Regions from separate parts of the Shigella sp. SIG3 genome, predicted to be linked through region 2. Evidence: predicted binding sites of a transcription regulator. Region 2 holds the regulator's gene; the other holds the start of a gene.
What was found. Region 2 encodes PhoB, which activates phosphate uptake and scavenging genes when phosphate is short. Its sites were predicted from a motif close to CTGTCATAAAACTGNCNNAT; they were not measured.

Region 1 (6,270 bases), on a different contig from region 2:
AACTCGGACTCAGCGGTACGGCGCTGGAAAGAAATAACCTTTCATGGAATTTAATGCAGTCCTATAACAGTCATGATGATGAGGTTGGCGGTAATATGTCCCTGACCTATGATGGCTCTTATGGCACGGTGAACGGCAGCTATAACTACAGCCAAAATTCCCAGAGGCTGAATTATGGTATCAGAGGGGGAATTCTGGCACACAGCGAAGGGGTAACGTTAAGTCAGGAGTTAGGTGAAACTATTGCTCTTGTTAAAGCACCTGGGGCCGCCGGGTTAGAAATAGATAATATGCGCGGTGCTGCGACGGACTGGCGCGGCTATACGGTCAAGACACAGCTAAACCCTTATGATGAAAATCGGGTAGCAATCAGCGATAACTATTTCTCGAAGTCGAATATAGAACTTGATAATACCGTCGTTACGATGGTTCCCACGCGTGGTGCAGTGGTTAAAGCGGAGTTTGTGACTCATGTGGGTTATCGCGTTCTCTTCAGAGTGTTAAATGCAAATGGTAAACCGGTACCTTTTGGAGCCATTGCTGCGATACAAGATGCAAGTTTGGCAGATTCAGGAATTGTCGGTGACCGTGGCGAACTTTATCTTTCTGGTCTACCAGAAAAAGGACAGGTTACGTTATCCTGGGGAGAAAACGCCTCAACAAAATGCATCTTCAATTATTCACTTTCGACACCAGAAAGTGAGAGCGGATTAATTGAACAGGGTGTGACATGTCATTAAAAGGATTTTTATGAACAAGTATATCAAACAGTGGTGCTTTTCTGTGTTTATGCTCTCGTTAAGTAGTGTAGCACTTGCAGCTCCTAAAGGTATCTGTACCCCTGATAATGGCGTATTTCACAGTTCGCTTGATTTCTCGGGATATCTTATTACCGCGAACGAAAATAAGGTTGGAACGACATTTAACACCACTGTAACTAATGGATCCTCATATCTTGGACGCTGTCATTGTGATACTGGTAACGTAGGAGAATTCCCCTATATCTATTATACGTCAAAAATAAACCAGGCATTAACTTATGCTGGGGTTCACTCTAATATTAATTATTATGATCTTAATCCGAACCTTGATGTTGGGATTGCTATAGATATTCTTGGGGTTGGGTATGTGAATGCACCTTTTGAATATCATGCTAACAACCCGTCTGGTAATACAAAGTACAATTGCAACCGCATTGAACCTTTAAGTATATCCAGTGGGGCTAAAGCGATAGTATATTTTTATATCAAGAAGACATTTGCAGGAAAATTGATTATTCCTGAAACAAAGATAGTGACATTGTATGGAACAATTAGCCGTGACACCCCTGTGGATTACTCACAGCCGATGGCTGATGTTTATATTCGGGGCGATATTACAGCTCCGCAAAGTTGCGAAATAAATAATTTAAAGCCAGTTTGTTTTGATTTTAAAGAAATACCAGCTGCAGATTTTTCATCTGTTGTTGGAAGTGCGGTAACAACACATAAAATTACTAAAACAGTCACTATTGAGTGTGAAAACCTAGGGATACTGAATACCGATGATATCAGTACGTCTTTTTATGCTACCGAACCCAATACGGACAATTCAATGGTCGTAACTTCAAACTCTAACGTGGGGATAAAAATTTACGACAAAAATAATAAGGAAATCAAAGTGAACGGTGGTGAGTTGCCAACAGACATGGATAAATCAACAGTGTATGGTGAAAAATCAGGTAGTGTAACTTTTTCAGCTGCTCCTGCGAGCCTTACTGGAGCTCGCCCAGCCCCGGGGCAATTTACTGCAACAGCGACGATAACTGTTGAGATTGTGCGCTAATAGGTCTGACAACGATTGTTCATCACATCGTTGTCATCTCACCCATTTCTTTATCACTTTTAAATGCATCATGACAAAAAGATGGCATGTGGGATTTTCATCTTCACATTTAAAATCAGTAAGTTATTTGGTAATTCCTTTCTGTCATAAAAATGTCATATTCCTTATATATAACTGTCACCTGTTTGTCCTATTTTGCTTCTCGTAGCCAACAAACAATGCTTTATGAATCCTCCCAGGAGACATTATGAAAGTTATGCGTACCACCGTCGCAACTGTTGTCGCCGCGACCTTATCGATGAGTGCTTTCTCTGTGTTTGCAGAAGCAAGCCTGACAGGTGCAGGTGCAACCTTCCCTGCGCCGGTGTATGCCAAATGGGCTGACACTTACCAGAAAGAAACCGGTAATAAAGTTAACTACCAGGGTATCGGTTCTTCCGGTGGCGTAAAACAGATTATCGCTAATACCGTTGATTTTGGTGCCTCTGACGCGCCGCTGTCTGACGAAAAACTGGCTCAGGAAGGTCTGTTCCAGTTCCCGACCGTGATTGGCGGCGTGGTGCTGGCGGTTAACATTCCAGGGCTGAAGTCTGGCGAACTGGTGCTGGATGGTAAAACCCTCGGCGACATCTACCTGGGCAAAATCAAGAAGTGGGATGATGAAGCCATCGCCAAACTGAATCCGGGTCTGAAACTGCCTTCACAAAACATTGCTGTAGTACGCCGCGCAGATGGCTCCGGGACTTCCTTCGTCTTCACCAGCTACCTGGAGAAAGTGAACGAAGAGTGGAAAAACAACGTTGGTACTGGCTCTACCGTAAAATGGCCGATCGGTCTGGGCGGTAAAGGTAACGACGGTATCGCCGCGTTCGTTCAGCGTCTGCCGGGTGCAATTGGTTATGTTGAATATGCTTACGCGAAGCAGAACAACCTGGCGTACACCAAACTGATCTCCGCTGATGGTAAACCGGTTAGTCCGACCGAAGAAAACTTCGCTAATGCAGCAAAAGGTGCAGACTGGAGCAAAACCTTCGCTCAGGATCTGACCAACCAGAAAGGCGAAGATGCATGGCCTATTACCTCTACCACGTTCATTCTGATCCACAAAGATCAGAAGAAACCAGAACAAGGCACAGAGGTGCTGAAATTCTTCGACTGGGCGTACAAAACCGGGGCTAAACAGGCGAACGACCTGGATTACGCTAGCCTGCCGGATAGTGTAGTTGAACAGGTTCGCGCTGCGTGGAAGACCAATATTAAAGACAGTAGCGGTAAGCCGCTGTACTAATAAAACTCCAGGCCGGGTACGGTGTTTTACGCCGCATCCGGCATTACAAAATGACTTTGTAAACGCGTTTAACTGAAGAGTAACTTATGGCTGCAACCAAGCCCGCTTTTAACCCACCGGGTAAAAAGGGCGACATAATTTTCAGCGTGCTGGTAAAACTGGCGGCGCTGATTGTGCTATTGATGTTGGGTGGCATTATTGTCTCTCTGATCATCTCCTCCTGGCCGAGCATTCAGAAATTTGGTCTGGCTTTCCTATGGACCAAAGAGTGGGATGCACCGAACGATATCTACGGGGCGCTGGTGCCGATCTACGGTACGTTGGTGACTTCGTTTATCGCGCTGCTGATCGCCGTCCCGGTGAGTTTCGGTATCGCCCTGTTCCTGACTGAGCTTGCGCCTGGCTGGCTGAAACGCCCGCTGGGTATCGCCATTGAGCTGCTGGCAGCCATTCCAAGTATCGTTTACGGCATGTGGGGCCTGTTTATCTTTGCGCCGCTGTTCGCCGTTTACTTTCAGGAGCCGGTCGGCAATATCATGTCGAATATCCCGATTGTTGGCGCGCTGTTCTCTGGCCCCGCATTTGGTATCGGTATCCTCGCGGCAGGCGTGATCCTCGCCATCATGATTATTCCGTACATTGCGGCGGTAATGCGTGATGTGTTCGAACAAACCCCGGTGATGATGAAAGAGTCGGCCTACGGTATTGGCTGCACCACCTGGGAAGTTATCTGGCGTATCGTTCTTCCGTTCACCAAAAATGGTGTTATCGGCGGCATCATGCTGGGGCTGGGCCGCGCGCTCGGTGAAACCATGGCGGTGACCTTTATCATCGGTAACACCTACCAGCTCGACAGCGCCTCGCTGTACATGCCGGGCAATAGTATCACCTCTGCGCTGGCGAACGAATTTGCGGAAGCGGAATCCGGTCTGCACGTTGCCGCACTGATGGAACTGGGCCTGATCCTGTTTGTGATTACCTTCATCGTCCTCGCCGCATCGAAGTTTATGATTATGCGCCTGGCTAAGAATGAGGGGGCACGCTAATGGCTATGGTTGAAATGCAAACCACTGCGGCGCTGGCTGAATCTCGCCGCAAAATGCAGGCGCGTCGCCGCCTCAAAAACCGTATTGCGCTGACGCTCTCGATGGCGACGATGGCCTTCGGCCTGTTCTGGCTGATCTGGATTTTAATGTCCACCATCACTCGCGGTATCGACGGTATGTCGCTGGCGCTGTTCACTGAAATGACGCCGCCGCCCAATACGGAAGGTGGTGGTCTGGCGAACGCCCTGGCGGGTAGCGGGCTGTTAATTTTGTGGGCCACGGTATTCGGTACGCCGCTGGGCATTATGGCGGGGATTTATCTGGCGGAATATGGTCGAAAATCCTGGCTGGCAGAAGTGATTCGCTTCATTAACGACATTCTGCTCTCCGCGCCGTCGATTGTGGTTGGTCTGTTTGTCTACACCATCGTGGTGGCACAGATGGAGCACTTCTCCGGCTGGGCGGGCGTAATTGCGCTGGCGCTGTTGCAGGTGCCGATCGTTATCCGCACCACCGAGAACATGCTGAAACTGGTGCCGGACAGCCTGCGTGAAGCGGCTTATGCGCTGGGTACACCGAAGTGGAAGATGATCTCCGCGATTACGCTGAAAGCGTCGGTGTCCGGGATTATGACCGGTATCCTGCTGGCGATTGCCCGTATTGCCGGTGAAACCGCGCCGCTGCTGTTTACCGCGCTCTCCAACCAGTTCTGGAGCACGGACATGATGCAGCCGATCGCCAACCTGCCGGTGACGATCTTTAAGTTTGCGATGAGCCCGTTTGCGGAATGGCAACAACTGGCCTGGGCCGGGGTATTGATCATTACCCTGTGCGTCCTGCTGCTGAACATTCTGGCGCGCGTTGTTTTTGCGAAGAATAAACACGGTTAACACTTTGCCGGATGCGGCGTGAACGCCTTACCCGGCCCTACGGTAAGCCTGATTAGCGAAAAGCATCAGGTACGATGAGGAAAAGATTGCAATGAGTATGGTTGAAACTGCCCCGAGTAAAATTCAGGTTCGTAATTTGAACTTCTACTACGGCAAATTCCATGCCCTGAAAAACATCAACCTGGATATCGCCAAAAACCAGGTTACGGCGTTTATCGGGCCGTCCGGCTGCGGTAAATCGACGCTGCTGCGTACCTTCAACAAAATGTTTGAACTGTACCCGGAGCTGCGTGCGGAAGGTGAAATTCTGCTTGATGGCGACAACATCCTGACCAACTCTCAGGATATCGCCCTGCTACGTGCGAAAGTGGGCATGGTGTTCCAGAAACCGACGCCGTTCCCGATGTCCATCTACGACAACATCGCCTTTGGCGTTCGTCTGTTTGAGAAGCTCTCCCGTGCCGACATGGACGAGCGCGTGCAGTGGGCATTGACCAAAGCCGCATTGTGGAACGAAACCAAAGATAAATTGCACCAGAGCGGTTACTCTCTCTCTGGTGGTCAGCAACAGCGTCTGTGTATTGCGCGTGGTATCGCCATTCGCCCGGAAGTGCTGCTGCTCGACGAACCGTGTTCGGCGCTCGACCCCATCTCTACCGGGCGTATTGAAGAGCTGATCACCGAACTGAAGCAGGATTACACCGTGGTGATCGTTACCCACAACATGCAGCAGGCTGCGCGTTGTTCCGACCACACGGCATTTATGTACCTGGGCGAATTGATTGAGTTCAGCAACACGGACGATCTGTTCACCAAGCCAGCGAAGAAACAAACAGAAGACTACATCACCGGTCGTTACGGTTGATTCAGGAGTGCGTTATGGACAGTCTCAATCTTAATAAACATATTTCCGGCCAGTTCAACGCCGAACTGGAAAGTATCCGCACGCAGGTGATGACCATGGGCGGCATGGTGGAGCAGCAGCTTTCTGATGCAATCACCGCGATGCATAACCAGGACAGCGATCTGGCGAAGCGCGTGATCGAAGGCGACAAGAACGTCAACATGATGGAAGTGGCGATCGATGAAGCCTGCGTGCGCATTATCGCCAAACGTCAGCCGACGGCGAGCGACCTGCGACTGGTTATGGTGATCAGTAAAACCATTGCCGAGCTGGAGCGTATTGGCGACGTGGCGGACAAAATCTGCCGTACTGCGCTGG
Region 2 (7,260 bases):
TAAAAACAGCGATCAATAAAAAGGTGTAACGCCAGCATTCCTGACTTAAATACGTTCCCAGCGGAATGCCCAGCAAATTGGCGACTGTCATCCCGGAAACCATCCCCGCCACGGCGGCGGTGACTTTTCCGGGTTTGATAATTTTTGATAACACGATCGCTCCGACGCCAAAAAATGCGCCATGCGGAAAGCCGGATACCAGCCGACCAATGGCGAGCATCAGGTAAGACGAAGAGAGCGTGAACATGGCGTTGCCAATGACGCACAACGCCACCAGAAACAACAAGATATGTTTGAGTGAGTAGCGGCTGGAAAAGAGTGCGATGATTGGCGCACCGACCACCACCACCAGTGCATAATACGAGATCATATGCCCGGCAGCAGGAATCGAAATTCCTACGTTATGCGCCAGCTCCGTGAGCACGCTCATAATGCCAAATTCGGCTATCCCCAAACCAAACGTGCCCAGAGCCAAAGATAAAATGACTTTTTTCATACCACCATCACAACCACCAGAACGGCTACCAATCACCGTAGCCAATAAAGTGATAGCTTGCAGGATAACGACCAGCAAGGCCAAGAGATAATTCGCCCCTCTGTATTCATTATCCTGCTGAATAGTTATTTCACTGCAAACGTACTTTCCAGTTTGCTGTAGCCCAGGCCGTTGATCTTTTTCACTTTGATCTGCACCGGAATACGCTCTTTCATCGCTTCTACGTGGCTAATCACACCGATGGTTTTGCCACTGGCGTTCAGGGCATCCAGCGCATCAAGGGCGGTATCCAGCGTTTCGCTATCCAGCGTGCCAAAACCTTCATCAAGGAACAGCGAGTCAATACGTGTTTTATGGCTGACCAGATCCGAAAGCGCCAGCGCCAGCGCCAGACTAACGAGGAAACTTTCGCCGCCGGAAAGGGTACGGGTATCGCGTACCGCATCTGCCTGCCAGGTATCAACAACCTCGACTTCCAGCGCCTCGCTGGCTTTGCGCTGTAACAGATAGCGCCCGTGCAGCCGGGTAAGTTGCTGATTAGCGAGATGGACTAAATTATCCAGCGTCAGCCCCTGGGCAAACTTGCGGAATTTATCGCCCTCTTTGGAACCTATTAGCGAATTCAGATATCCCCAGTCCTCAACCTGCTGCGTCATTTGAGCAATTTGCTGCATTAAGGTTTGTTGTTGCTGACGGTTATCTGCATCCTGCTTCAGCTGCTGGCGAATCTCGCCTTGACTCGTGGTGTTTTCACGCAACTTTTGGTGAGTTTGCGCTAACTCTTGCTGAATCTGCTCCACCGTCACAGTGAGAGCCAACCCGTCAGGTCGGTGTTGTTGATGCTGTGCCAGCGTTTCTGCTGTCTGAGTGACCAGCGTTTGCGCCTGACGGCGCTGGTTTTCCAGATTCTGCTTGAGCTGTTCCAGCTGCGTTAGTGTTTGTTCATCCATTAGCGCCGCAAGGAACGCCTGCTGATCGTCAAAGACGCTGGCCTGTAGCGTGGTGTCAAACTGCGCTTGGGCTTTTTGCAGACTTTGCGCCGCCAGAACATCCTGTTGCTGTAACGTCTGCTGCTGGCTGTGTAATGCGAGACATTGTTCATGAACCTGCCGCCAGTTATCCAGCGCCACAGTTTCTTCGCTGTGCGGGAGATCATCACTTTGCGGCAACGTTTCCAGAATCGGCGTCAGCTGCTGAATACGGTTTTGCAGCGCGGTTAATTCGTTCTGGCGTTGCTGCCAGCTCTGCGCTTCTTGCTGACGTGTCGCCAACCAGCTCTCTTCTTCATCTTCCTGTGGCAATGTCAGTGCATAACCCGCCAATGCCGTTAAGAGCTGCTGCTGACGTTGTTCAATTTGCTGTTGATACTGGATAATTTGCTGATTATGCGCGGCAATCTGCCCTTGTAATTCATGTCGTTGGCTGAGTAACCGCAGCTGGCGTTCGTGCTCATCTTGTGCATCCAGCCACGGTTGAATATCGTCCTGTGGCTGCAAGGTGATATTGAGGCTGGCCGTGACGGCTTGCCATTGTTGAGTAAGTGCTTGCTCATCTTGTCGGAGGCTTTGCGCTTCGTTTTCATCGCGCTGAAGCTGCTTCGTTAATGCATCCAGTTGCCCGCGCAGCGCCGCACCTTCTTCGCCGAGCTTTTTAACTTCGTTTTCCAGCGCCAGTAATCGAGACTGATTAACACCAGGCTCCAGCGCCTGATACGCCTCGACCGCCGGGTGGCTGGTGGAACCACAAAGTGGACAAGGCTGACCCGCCTGTAACTGTGCACGCTGGGCTTCCAGCGTTTTGATGCGCGCTTCCTGCTCGCAAATGGTTTTCACATCGGCAAGTTGCTGCGTCTTTTCTTTATAACGCTGGCGCATTTCGTTAAGTGCGACATTACGTTGCGTCTGTTCCAGAGTGACATTCTGGATAGTGACCATTAACTGCGCCAGACGTTTTTGTTGGGGAACAATCTGCCCATGCAGCGCGACCAGGCGCTGACGCAGTGGGCGTTGCTCGGCATGTTGCGCCAGGGCGGTAGCAACTTCATCGGCGGTTAACGTCAACGTGATCGCCGCAAGCGCATTAAGTTTTTGCTCAGCATGGGTTAACTGTTGCTGCCATTGCCGCAGATGCTCGCGATCGCTGGTTTGTTGGGAGAACTGCGCACGCCAACCCGCCAGTTCGTTGTTCCACTGACGGAAGCGGTCGTGTTCCTGTAACCAGGTATTCAGGCTTTGTTGCTGCTGCTGTAATTCTGCTGACTGCTTCGCCGCGTGGTGGCGAATGCTCGCGCGAAGCGCCATTGTGCTCTGTAAGCGAGTATTTACTTCTTCAATCTGCTGGCGAATATGCGCCAGCGCCGCGCTGTGTTCTGCGATGCGTTCCCAGTGTGGACGAAGATTTCGTGCCGGTTGTGCCAGACTAAGCGCCGCCAGTTGAGGTTGCGCTTTTTCTTCTTCGGCTAACGCCTGTTGCAAGGCCTGCTGACGGCGGCTGGCTTCTTGCTGCAATTCGTCCTGACGCGTTAACCAGTTTAGCGATTGTTGTTCTTGCTGCTGCGCGGTAATTAACTGTTTTTCTTCGTCAGTAAGTACCTGCAAACTCGCTGTCAGCGATTGCACTTGTTCCGGCGTGAGCAACGTGACGCCGCTGGCCTGCGCTTGCAGCTTCTCCAGCTCAGTACGGGCCGATTTGTGCTGCTCAAAAACCATCGCCGAGATTTGCCCGTAGATTTCAGTGCCGGTTAACTCCTCGAGCAATTCCGCGCGTTCTTTGGGTTTGGCATTCAGGAAGGCAGCAAATTGCCCCTGCGAAAGCAGCATCGAACGGGTGAAGCGCCCGTAATCCAGCCCGGTTAACGTCGCTGTCAGTTCCAGCTTATCTTTCACTTTGTCGGCGAGAATTTTGCCGTCGGCGCAGCGCGCCAGCTCTACGCGAGGCACCTGCAAATTACCGTCCGGCTGGTTACGCGCCCGATTCTGGCTCCAGAACGCGCGATACGCTTCACCTTTCACTTCAAACTCCACCTCCGCCAGACATTCAGCGGTATCGCGGGTCATGAGATCATTTTGCGATTGTGAAACGTTAGAGAGACGCGGAGTTTCGTGATACAGCGCCAGACAAATGGCGTCCAGCAGGGTGGTTTTCCCCGCACCGGTTGGGCCGGTAATGGCAAACAGCCCGTTGCTGGCGAACGGCTCGCGGGTGAAATCAATCTTCCATTCGCCTTTTAATGAGTTCAGGTTTTTCAGGCGCAGGCTGAGAATTTTCATGCTTCGTGTTCTCCGGCGAGGGTATGCAACGTCGTGGTGAAAAGATGCTGCAGACGTTGCTGCTGCGATTCATCCAGTTCTTCCAGTGCCAGACGGCGATTGAACACCTCTTCGACGCTGAGTTCGCTGAGGGTTTCACGCTGTTGGCTGGCTAACACACGCTCGCGCTGTTCACGACTCCGACGTACCAGCAATACTTCGACAGGCAATGATTCGGTTAATGCCTGGATTTTGCGCTGAATATCATGCAGATACTCATCAGTAGTGATTTCGATATCCAGCCAGACAGGTGGCTCCTGCGATACATCGCGCCACTGTTCCAGCTGTGCGGTAATCGACGCCAGATCGCCTTTCAGCACCGCCATGGGTTGAGTTACCGGTACGTTCAGGTTTTCCACGCTCTCTAATTTGCCGTTTGAAAATGTCACCAGATGGACATATTTACTCTTACCGCATTCATCAAAACTCAGTGGAATGGGGGAACCGCAATAGCGAACATGTTCCATGCCGCCAATAATCTGTGCGCGGTGAATATGCCCGAGCGCGATGTAGTCGGCTGGTGGAAAGTTTTGTGCCGGAAACGCGTCCAGCGTGCCAATATAAATGTCACGCACGGCGTCACTTTTACTGGCACCCACGGTCGTTAAATGTCCCGTGGCGATGATGGGCAGAGGCTGATCGCCGCGCAGTTTGCAGGCATCGGCATAGTGTTGTTGGTAATAATCGGTAATCGCTGCCAGTAAATGCTGCTGTTTTTCAATACCGTTAAGCCCCGCCTGGCTGGAAATAATGTCACGCGGGCGTAAAAACGGAATGGGGCACAGCACTGCGCCTGGCGTCCCGTCGCGACGAGGCAAGATTTGCGGCGCATGTCCGGCGCTGGCGACCACGGTTGTATTGAGGAACGCCATGATATCGCGCGATTCATTCAGCGTGGCGACCGAGTCATGGTTTCCTGCCAGTACCACCAGATGACAGCCAGTTTGCTGTAAATTGACAACAAAACGGTTGTATAACGTGCGGGCGTAACTGGGCGGCGAGCCGGTATCGAAAACATCACCAGCAACAATAATCGCATCCACCTGATGGGTTTGTGCTGTCTCCAGCAGCCAGTCAAGAAAAGCCTGATGTTCAGCTTCGCGGCTTTTACTGTAGAAGTTCTGGCCGAGATGCCAGTCTGAGGTGTGAAGGATGCGCATAACGGTTCCCTGGCGAAAAAGCATGGTCGCGATTATACCCAAACAGATGTGCCATTTGCTTTTTTCTGCGCCACGGAAATCAATAACCTGAAGATATGTGCGACGAGCTTTTCATAAATCTGTCATAAATCTGACGCATAATGACGTCGCATTAATGATCGCAACCTATTTATTACAACAGGGCAAATCATGGCGAGACGTATTCTGGTCGTAGAAGATGAAGCTCCAATTCGCGAAATGGTCTGCTTCGTGCTCGAACAAAATGGCTTTCAGCCGGTCGAAGCGGAAGATTATGACAGTGCTGTGAATCAACTGAATGAACCCTGGCCGGATTTAATTCTCCTTGACTGGATGTTACTTGGCGGCTCCGGTATCCAGTTCATCAAACACCTCAAGCGCGAGTCGATGACCCGGGATATTCCAGTGGTGATGTTGACCGCCAGAGGGGAAGAAGAAGATCGCGTGCGCGGCCTTGAAACCGGCGCGGATGACTATATCACCAAGCCATTTTCGCCGAAGGAGCTGGTGGCGCGAATCAAAGCGGTAATGCGCCGTATTTCGCCAATGGCGGTGGAAGAGGTGATTGAGATGCAGGGATTAAGTCTCGACCCGACATCTCACCGAGTGATGGCGGGCGAAGAGCCGCTGGAGATGGGGCCGACAGAATTTAAACTGCTGCACTTTTTTATGACGCATCCTGAGCGCGTGTACAGCCGCGAGCAGCTGTTAAACCACGTCTGGGGAACTAACGTGTATGTGGAAGACCGCACGGTCGATGTCCACATTCGTCGCCTGCGTAAAGCACTGGAGCCCGGCGGGCATGACCGCATGGTGCAGACCGTGCGCGGTACAGGATATCGTTTTTCAACCCGCTTTTAACGCCTTGCTCATCGGACGCAGAGCAGGGCTTATGATTTCTTAACTGGAGTATCTTACGTGCTGGAACGGCTGTCGTGGAAAAGGCTGGTGCTGGAGCTGCTACTTTGCTGCCTCCCGGCTTTCATCCTGGGTGCATTTTTTGGTTACCTGCCCTGGTTTTTGCTGGCATCGGTAACAGGACTGCTTATCTGGCATTTCTGGAATTTATTGCGCCTTTCATGGTGGCTGTGGGTGGATCGCAGTATGACCCCGCCACCGGGGCGTGGTAGCTGGGAACCGCTACTATACGGCTTACACCAGATGCAGCTGCGAAATAAAAAACGCCGCCGTGAACTGGGCAATCTGATTAAACGCTTTCGTAGCGGCGCGGAGTCGCTGCCCGACGCGGTGGTGCTGACCACGGAAGAGGGCGGTATTTTCTGGTGTAACGGTCTGGCGCAACAAATTCTTGGTTTGCGCTGGCCGGAAGATAACGGGCAGAACATCCTTAACCTACTGCGTTACCCGGAGTTTACGCAATATCTGAAAACGCGTGATTTTTCTCGCCCGCTCAATCTGGTGCTCAACACCGGGCGGCATCTGGAAATTCGCGTCATGCCTTATACCCACAAACAGTTGTTGATGGTGGCGCGTGATGTCACGCAAATGCATCAACTGGAAGGGGCGCGGCGTAACTTTTTTGCCAACGTGAGCCATGAGTTACGTACGCCATTGACCGTGTTACAGGGTTACCTGGAGATGATGGATGAGCAGCCGCTGGAAGGCGCGGTACGCGAAAAAGCGTTGCACACCATGCGCGAGCAGACCCAGCGGATGGAAGGGCTGGTGAAGCAGTTGCTAACGCTGTCGAAAATTGAAGCCTCGCCGACGCAATTGCTCAATGAAAAGGTTGATGTGCCGATGATGCTGCGCGTTGTTGAGCGCGAGGCTCAGACTCTGAGTCAGAAAAAACAGACATTTACCTTTGAGATAGATAACGGCCTCAAGGTGTCTGGCAACGAAGATCAGCTACGCAGTGCGATTTCGAACCTGGTCTATAACGCCGTGAATCATACGCCGGAAGGCACGCATATCACCGTACGCTGGCAGCGAGTGCCGCACGGTGCCGAATTTAGCGTTGAAGATAACGGACCGGGCATTGCACCGGAGCATATTCCGCGCCTGACCGAGCGTTTTTATCGCGTTGATAAAGCGCGTTCCCGGCAAACCGGCGGTAGCGGATTAGGGTTAGCGATCGTGAAACATGCGGTGAATCATCACGAAAGTCGCCTGAATATTGAGAGTACAGTAGGAAAAGGAACACGTTTCAGTTTTGTTATCCCGGAACGTTTAATTGCCAAAAACAGCGATTAATCCGCCTTTGTCATCTTTTATTGCCATAAGCCAGCCGATGCTGGCTTATTTTCTTTGCAGTCAA

Region 1: a site for PhoB is predicted at 1,966-1,985, ahead of pstS (phosphate ABC transporter substrate-binding protein PstS). Genes of this name have one in related genera too.

The regions. Positions count from the first base shown of each region.
Region 1 is NZ_JBQZXE010000159.1:31-6,300, forward strand. Features, by position in the region: partial or broken gene lpfC-O113 (long polar fimbrial usher protein LpfC-O113) at 1-740, shown strand, start outside; gene lpfD-O113 (long polar fimbrial minor subunit LpfD-O113) at 751-1,824, shown strand; gene pstS (phosphate ABC transporter substrate-binding protein PstS) at 2,072-3,112, shown strand; gene pstC (phosphate ABC transporter permease PstC) at 3,199-4,158, shown strand; gene pstA (phosphate ABC transporter permease PstA) at 4,158-5,048, shown strand; gene pstB (phosphate ABC transporter ATP-binding protein PstB) at 5,140-5,913, shown strand; gene phoU (phosphate signaling complex protein PhoU) at 5,928-6,270, shown strand, end outside.
Region 2 is NZ_JBQZXE010000093.1:3,654-10,913, forward strand. Features, by position in the region: gene araJ (MFS transporter AraJ) at 1-496, opposite strand, end outside; gene sbcC (exonuclease subunit SbcC) at 622-3,765, opposite strand; gene sbcD (exonuclease subunit SbcD) at 3,762-4,964, opposite strand; gene phoB (phosphate response regulator transcription factor PhoB) at 5,154-5,843, shown strand; gene phoR (phosphate regulon sensor histidine kinase PhoR) at 5,901-7,196, shown strand.